DNA from 2 places in the Paenibacillus sp. 01T443 genome. Region 2 is predicted to be linked to the other one. Evidence: riboswitches for the same ligand, from Rfam matches in the RefSeq annotation. Region 2 holds a riboswitch; the other holds the start of a gene.

Region 1 (3,373 bases), on a different contig from region 2:
TAGAGTTTTGTAATCATACGATTCCAGAAATCGTTTTGATGGATATCAATATGCCAATCGAGAACGGCGTTGTCACGACAGAACGTTTGAAGAGCATGTTTCCTGACGTAAAGGTTATCATTCTATCTATTCATGATGATGAGAGCTATGTGTTTGAAACGCTTCGAAAAGGGGCAACCGGCTATTTGCTGAAGGATATGGAGGCTGAATCGCTGATTAATGCTATTCGCTCCGTCGTTCAAGGCCATGCCTACATCCATCCTAAAGTAACTGGCAAGCTGATCAATCAGCTTCGCCGTATGACTTATTTAGACGAGATGGGAATCGTTTCAGGCGCAGCAGCCGCCCAAGAGCCGGGAGTGAAATTCGTTGCAGGCGATGAGAGCCCGTTAACACGCCGTGAGGCGGAGGTTCTTAGATTAATGGCCGAGGGCAAAAGCAATAAGCTGATTGGGGAGTTTTTGTTTATCAGCGAAAAAACGGTAAAAAACCATGTGAGCAGCATTTTGCAAAAGATGGAAGTAGACGACCGTACTCAAGCCGTTATTCAGTCCATTAAATATGGCTGGGTGACCTTGTAATCATTATTAATTGCAGAGCAAAATCCCGTATCTTCTGATGCGGGATTTTTTTGTATATAAGAATACAAGAAAATGATGCTAAACCACAGTGAATGAGAAGCACTCCGAGGCTGCTCATAACGCAGCGCCGGAGCACGAGGGAAAGAGACTTTATTTTCTTTGTCTTTGCTTACGAAGCGAGATAAAGCCGGCTGTAAGCGCAAAGGCACCGATTAAATAATAAGGAGTCGGGCTGGAATCGCCGGTTTTCGGAAGCGTAGCCAGCGGAACTTGCTCATCCTGGGAATCGATAACGGTATCAACTTCGGAATCGATCTCTCCGCCTATGCCTCCGATTGGGGGTTCCTCATCGTCAATTTCAATTAAGGGCGTTACTTCGGGCGATGGCGAGACGGTCGGTGATGAGGTTGCTGTTGTAGTAGGCGTCACAGTAGGCGTAGACGATGGTGTGGTTTCAGGTGTAGATGAAGGCGTAGACGATGGTGTCGTTTCAGGTGTAGATGAAGGAGTGGACGATGGTGTGGTTTCAGGTGTAGATGAAGGCGTAGACGATGGTGTCGTTTCAGGCGTAGATGAAGGTGTAGACGATGGTGTCGTTTCAGGTGTAGATGAAGGCGTAGACGATGGTGTCGTTTCAGGTGTAGATGAAGGTGTAGACGATGGTGTGGATTCAGGTGTAGATGAAGGTGTAGATGATGGTGTGGTTTCAGGTGTAGATGTAGGTGTTGGCGTTGGTGTAGGAGTCGGTGTTGGCGTCGGCTCCGTGCAAGTGTTTTGAAGCTTTAGCTTCCAGGCTTTAATTTTGTCGCCGTGGGCGCCAACGCCTAACTGGGTAATCAGATCACCGCTATAAATGTCCAGCTGATAAGGAAGACATACCGGAATGTCAATGGTGATGGAATAGCTGCCAGCCTTCGGATATACAATGGACGGCCCATCAAAATACACTTGTTTGAGGTAAGGTATTGTCGTATCGCCTGGACCTGGAGTCCAGTCAGCAGGGCCCGCATAGGAGGAGAAGCTTACTCTTACGCAATCCTGTGTGGTCCTAAAGGACGCAGTCGCCGTGCCGTCGCCATTGTCTACGATATTGGTTTGGTTTGCTAAGACATGATCCCGGTTGGATGAGTAGCTCTCGCAGGTGTTCTCAATTAAGGGGTCTGCTAAAGTCGCACCTCCATTATCCTGACCTTCGGCCATAACAAGAGAACCAAGCGCTAAGGAAAAAATCAAGATCAGGGCCATGCTTAAAGAAAGCTGCTTTTTAAAATAACGCATCATTCACTCTCCTCTTAGATAGGTAGTGGGTTCTAAGAGGGCCGGTTACACTATTAGCTCCATATAATCCAAGTGTCCATATGCAGATTATACTTCATCGCTTCCCTAGCTATTCTGAAAATGTGTAAGACGCCGCTTCCTTTCCATTCGCGTGCATATCTTATATATGCAAGGATACGTAGTAAAATGATAACATATATTGTAAATTGCTCAAGGGTGTTTCTTTGTCGGAATTTGACTATTAATAATCGAGAGAAAAGACCTTTTTGATACAACATACATTTTTCGCCTTGTCCTCCCATTGCGGAACCAGTGGGCTCTTCCTAGCATATAGTGTCACAAAGAGGAGGTGGCCGCCATGTTTGAGCTTCTACTTTTGGTTATTGGCATTTATGCCGTGGCTGCATTGTCGGTGCATCTGGCTTATCGGATTCGGCGAGGAAGGCAGCAATCCAGCAAACATTACGTACTTGTTGCGGGCGTTCGGCAAAAAAATATGGAATGGTATGTGCGCTCGTTGTTTTCTTTTTCGCGGCGGATGGGCAAGGATGTTCGGTTGACGATTGTCGACCACGGGGTAACGGATGAAACGCTTGCTATTGTTGAGCGCTTATCGAGAGACGGCAAGGAAGTCAGGGTGCATGCCAAAGGGTCGGAACCTCTAACCGAAAACGAGGATAGTAAGCGTTCGCAAACGAAAGCTGTGGATGGTACCCAACTGCTGTGGCTGCTTCAGGCAGAAGGAATCGTATCGAATGCAGACCACGCGGTGCTGATTGATTTGCAAAACCCGTCGGATTTGTCGAAAATGCCATTTTAGTATATAATTTGCCGTAATTGAATATTCGGAGTGAAGCACACTCAATGACGCATTCTGCGTGGTTGGGTGTGCTTTTTTTTATATATAAGACTTTATAAGTTTTTACTTATAAATCTGCTTATATATCTCCGCGAAACGAGCTTTTGCCGACAAAAGACGGCTACAGCCGTTTATGCTTGTGTTCATTTATAAGAATTTATACGTTTCGTTTATAAATGAAAAGCGCCGGATGATGAAGGAACAGAGGGGGAAGGAAGATGAAGGCTCAGGTGTATGTTGTAAAGGTACGCGGATGCTGGCAGGCACGCGCGACGATTCAAGCAGCTCTGGATAAGCATTTCTGGATGAACGGCGATTTCGGTGAGGCGGGCTGTCTGAATGAGAAAACTGCGGATACAGGCTGGCTGCTGCTTGAAGCGCTGCCGCTTGGTGATGCTTGCCTTGTGGTGGAGCTTTGGGAAGCAGCGATGAAGCGAAAACGCGGGAAAATCGTGCATTTAGAGCAGTATATCTTCGATGAGGGAAGGTCGGATATCGGCTGCGATGCGTTGGAGCTGCTGATGGCTTGTGCGAAGGAGGCGAAGAGAAATGCGCAAAATGAAGAAGGGACAGCAGGTTCTGGCCAGTGGTGGCGGATTGGAAGCCGGACAAAGCGGCAAACGGGGCTGGGCATAGAGGGTTTGCTAGGTTTGGC
Region 2 (3,373 bases):
ATGGAAAAGCTTATTCTCATTGATTTTCGAGCCTTTACAAGTATCATTCTCCGGCATATGATGAGTTCATATGAACTTATAATATAAGAACGTATGAAGAAAGCGCGAGGAGGAACGGAAATGGAGTCCTTTACGCTTACTCGAAAAGAGATGGCTTGCTTGCTGCTCTCCTTAGATGGAAAGCATAATCAGAAGCCTCTGCAGGTGCTGCAAGCCGCATGGACAAAAACTCATCAATACGATTTGGAGAAGGGCGCGGGATTGCCTGCATTTCTGTCTACGCTGCTGCCTCCAATTATTGAGAAGCTTATAAAAGGCAATGAGCTGAAAGGCTTCTCGCTTCATGAGATTGCTGCGCTCGGCCAGTTAATCGAATATTCCAATCTGTCGATTACATCCATGCAAAATTGGGTAAAGCGAGATTTTAAACCTTATTTCGATTGTCCGAAGGCAGGGAAAAAATATTCTCTAAATCAAGCCGCGTTATTGTTCATTATTGATGATTTAAAGTCAAATCTTGATTTTGAATCTATTCGCAAGCTATTTGAGATCGTATTTAAGAAGCCAGAGGACGAAACGGATGATTTAGTCGGTCCTTTAGAATTATATGCATCTTATACCAGTATGTTTGAAGAGCTGGATGCGAATAACGATCAGCTTCTCGATATATCCGGTCATTTGAAGGAAAATCCGCATCAGGATTTATTGACGGAGCAGGCTATTCGTTTGTCAGCGAATCAATTTGCGAACAGGCTGCCGAATCTAACAGAGAATCAATGGGAGGCCGTGCGCAATATTTTGCTGATCTCGGTCATTTCGATACAAACGTCCTATTTTCATTCCTTGTCAAGACGTTATTGTAATGCGACTTTGTTTCTAAGTCCCGAATAAATTAGTTCTAAAGGTATGTACAGACTCTCTGATATGTCCTATACTGGTTTATGTTGTAAATACAAACATAGACAATCTGAAAATGGCAAACTTGCCGAAAGGCAAGGACGCAAAGTTATGGGCCTAAGGTGTATGTGCTATGGCTGCCAGACCGCCGGAAGGATATAAAGCTAAAAAAGCTATCCGCCTCCTGTGGCTGGGTAGCTTTTTTGCTTTTTTAGAGAGACCGAGGAGAGAAAGACGGATGGATTTAAAGGCATGGTTGGGGAGAACGGGCAAGATGGGCAAGCTGTCAAAGAAACTGAGAATGAGGAAAATAACGGCCAGGTTATTGGTTATTACAGCAATCATTACTCTTTTTAATGTAGGTTCCGGCATATTTATTTATTTTCAAAATGTTTCGGTTGCCGGATCAATTGAGGATTCAGAGCAGTTGTCCCGCGCGGAACGCAATTATCAAGGCATCTCTAATAAACTGCTGAAGGCAATGCTGTTAATGGTTGATGCGATCGAGAATGGCAAAAGCGACGCAACTGCGATCATGAAGGATTTGGAAACCCTGCCAGCCAATATTGAAGAATTAGAAAAACAGCTTATTGAAATGGATAAGAAATACCCTCCGGCTGTTGAAGACGGTCCCTTGTATGCTAATCAAGTCGGCGTAATCCGCCTGGCCTTTGACAATTTACAGCAAACGAATACCGATATTACTGGATTGACGGCAGAAGAAAAATCACTGCGAATTAGTAATTTGATCAGCGTATATACGGTCATTCTGAACTACTCGAACGACACTATGCACGAGCGTTTAACCCATGACGCGAGTATCACTCAGAACAATTTGAATCAGGATGTATCCAGCGCAAACATTATTGTTCTCGTCAATGTAATTTTGCTCGCTGTGCTGCCAGCCATCATGATTTTTAGCGTTACGCAATCCATCAAAACGGGGCTTGCGGGTATTACACGTCGTATTCGTGCATACGGCAGTAATGATTTTACAAGTCAAGAGAAGCTCGTACGCACCGATGAATTCGGAGAAATCGATCAAGCCTTAGCTGAAATGGGCGACAATTTACGTGATACGATAAGCGCGACGCTTCAGGTGAGCGAGTCGGTGCTGCATGTTTCGCGCAATATGGATACGATGATCGGCAGCAACCGTAAGGCTTCGGAAGATGTGAAAGGCCAAGTGGATCTAGGCCGAGAGGCATTGCTCTCCCAATATGACGATGCATCATCCATTTCAGCGGTAACCGAGCAAATTTCCGCGAGCTCTGAGCAAATCGCTGCATCAAGCGAGTACATAAACAATGATATGCGCCAAATGAAACAGTCCTCGCAGAACGGTTCCCACCAGATGGCTGGAGTCGTAACCATGGTCAACGAGACCGTTGAGCAGTTCGCTAAGCTCACGGAAGCGTTCGAATCGATGAATGACCGTTATAATAATGTATCGAAATTTTTGAATGGCATCCAAGATTTAAATACCCAGACGAATCTGCTGTCGCTGAACGCATCCATTGAATCGGCAAGAGCAGGCGAACATGGCCGCGGTTTTGCAGTCGTGGCAGAGGAAATTAGAAAGTTGTCCAGCCAAACGGATTCCATTTCCAAGCAGATTACGAAGGAATTATCACTCATCCAAAGTGATGTAGCAGCAAGCAGCCGGACGATCAGCACCTTTTCGAATGTGATTCATTCGACGCGGCAGGCTTCGGAAACGGCGAGCGGCACGTTTCAGGCATTGGAGTCCCAAAGCAGCGTGCTGTCTGATCAAATGAGCGAAATCTCCACGGCAATCAGTGAAATTACGAGCGGTATGACCCACATTGTATCAGCGGTCGACAAGCTTCTTAATACTTCATCGGATGTTAATGGAAAGATGGAGCATATGAGTGAGCTGTCCGTTAAGCAAAATGATATTTCAGATGAGCTGCGTACGCTTGCAGAGAAGCTGACAGGCTCCTCGCAGGATTTGAAGGAAAAGGCGTCTGTATTTAAGTTATAAACAAAATAACCATATAAAGGACGATTAGCCGTGAGCTGATCGTCCTTTGTTGCTATTTCTGCCTGCTACTTCATAAAGAAAAAAAGGATAAATCTGCAATATGACGAAATAAAACGAAAGGTATTACCGATATCTATATCAATGACATAACGTCCATAGGAGATAAAATGAGCGAATTGAATTTTCAAGTTAATTTACAAGGCATGATTGAGCTTCTATCGAAGCATTTATATGCAAATCCCGGCGTATTCGTAAGGGAGCTTCTTCAAAATGGCGTAGATGCAGTGACCGCACGCAAACGGCTCGGTCATCGCTTTGATGCCCGCGTAAGCGTGGAGCTATACGCTTCGCGCACGATAGCCGTTCATGACAACGGAATCGGTTTATCGGAGCAGGAGATCCATCGTTTTCTGGCGCAAATCGGCAGCACCTCAAAGCGAGAGGATCTTGATTCGGCAGATGATTTCATTG

What was found. Region 2 has a riboswitch for cyclic di-GMP ahead of AC1DLI_RS15940 (methyl-accepting chemotaxis protein). Riboswitches for the same ligand answer to the same signal wherever they lie in the genome.
Region 1: it holds a riboswitch for cyclic di-GMP, as region 2 does, so the genes downstream of both, AC1DLI_RS06535 (LPXTG cell wall anchor domain-containing protein) here and AC1DLI_RS15940 (methyl-accepting chemotaxis protein) in region 2, are expected to answer to the same signal.

What each region holds. Positions count from the first base shown of each region.
Region 1 covers NZ_JBFTPE010000004.1:73,468-76,840, reverse strand. Annotated here, with positions in the region: gene AC1DLI_RS06540 (response regulator) at 1-581, shown strand, start outside; gene AC1DLI_RS06535 (LPXTG cell wall anchor domain-containing protein) at 732-1,859, opposite strand; cyclic di-GMP riboswitch class II at 1,890-1,973, opposite strand; gene AC1DLI_RS06530 (hypothetical protein) at 2,218-2,679, shown strand; gene AC1DLI_RS06525 (ATP-dependent helicase ComFA) at 2,937-3,373, shown strand, end outside.
Region 2 covers NZ_JBFTPE010000008.1:444,775-448,147, reverse strand. Annotated here, with positions in the region: gene AC1DLI_RS15945 (DUF1836 domain-containing protein) at 121-891, shown strand; cyclic di-GMP riboswitch class I at 966-1,050, shown strand; gene AC1DLI_RS15940 (methyl-accepting chemotaxis protein) at 1,136-2,902, shown strand; gene AC1DLI_RS15935 (HSP90 family protein) at 3,070-3,373, shown strand, end outside.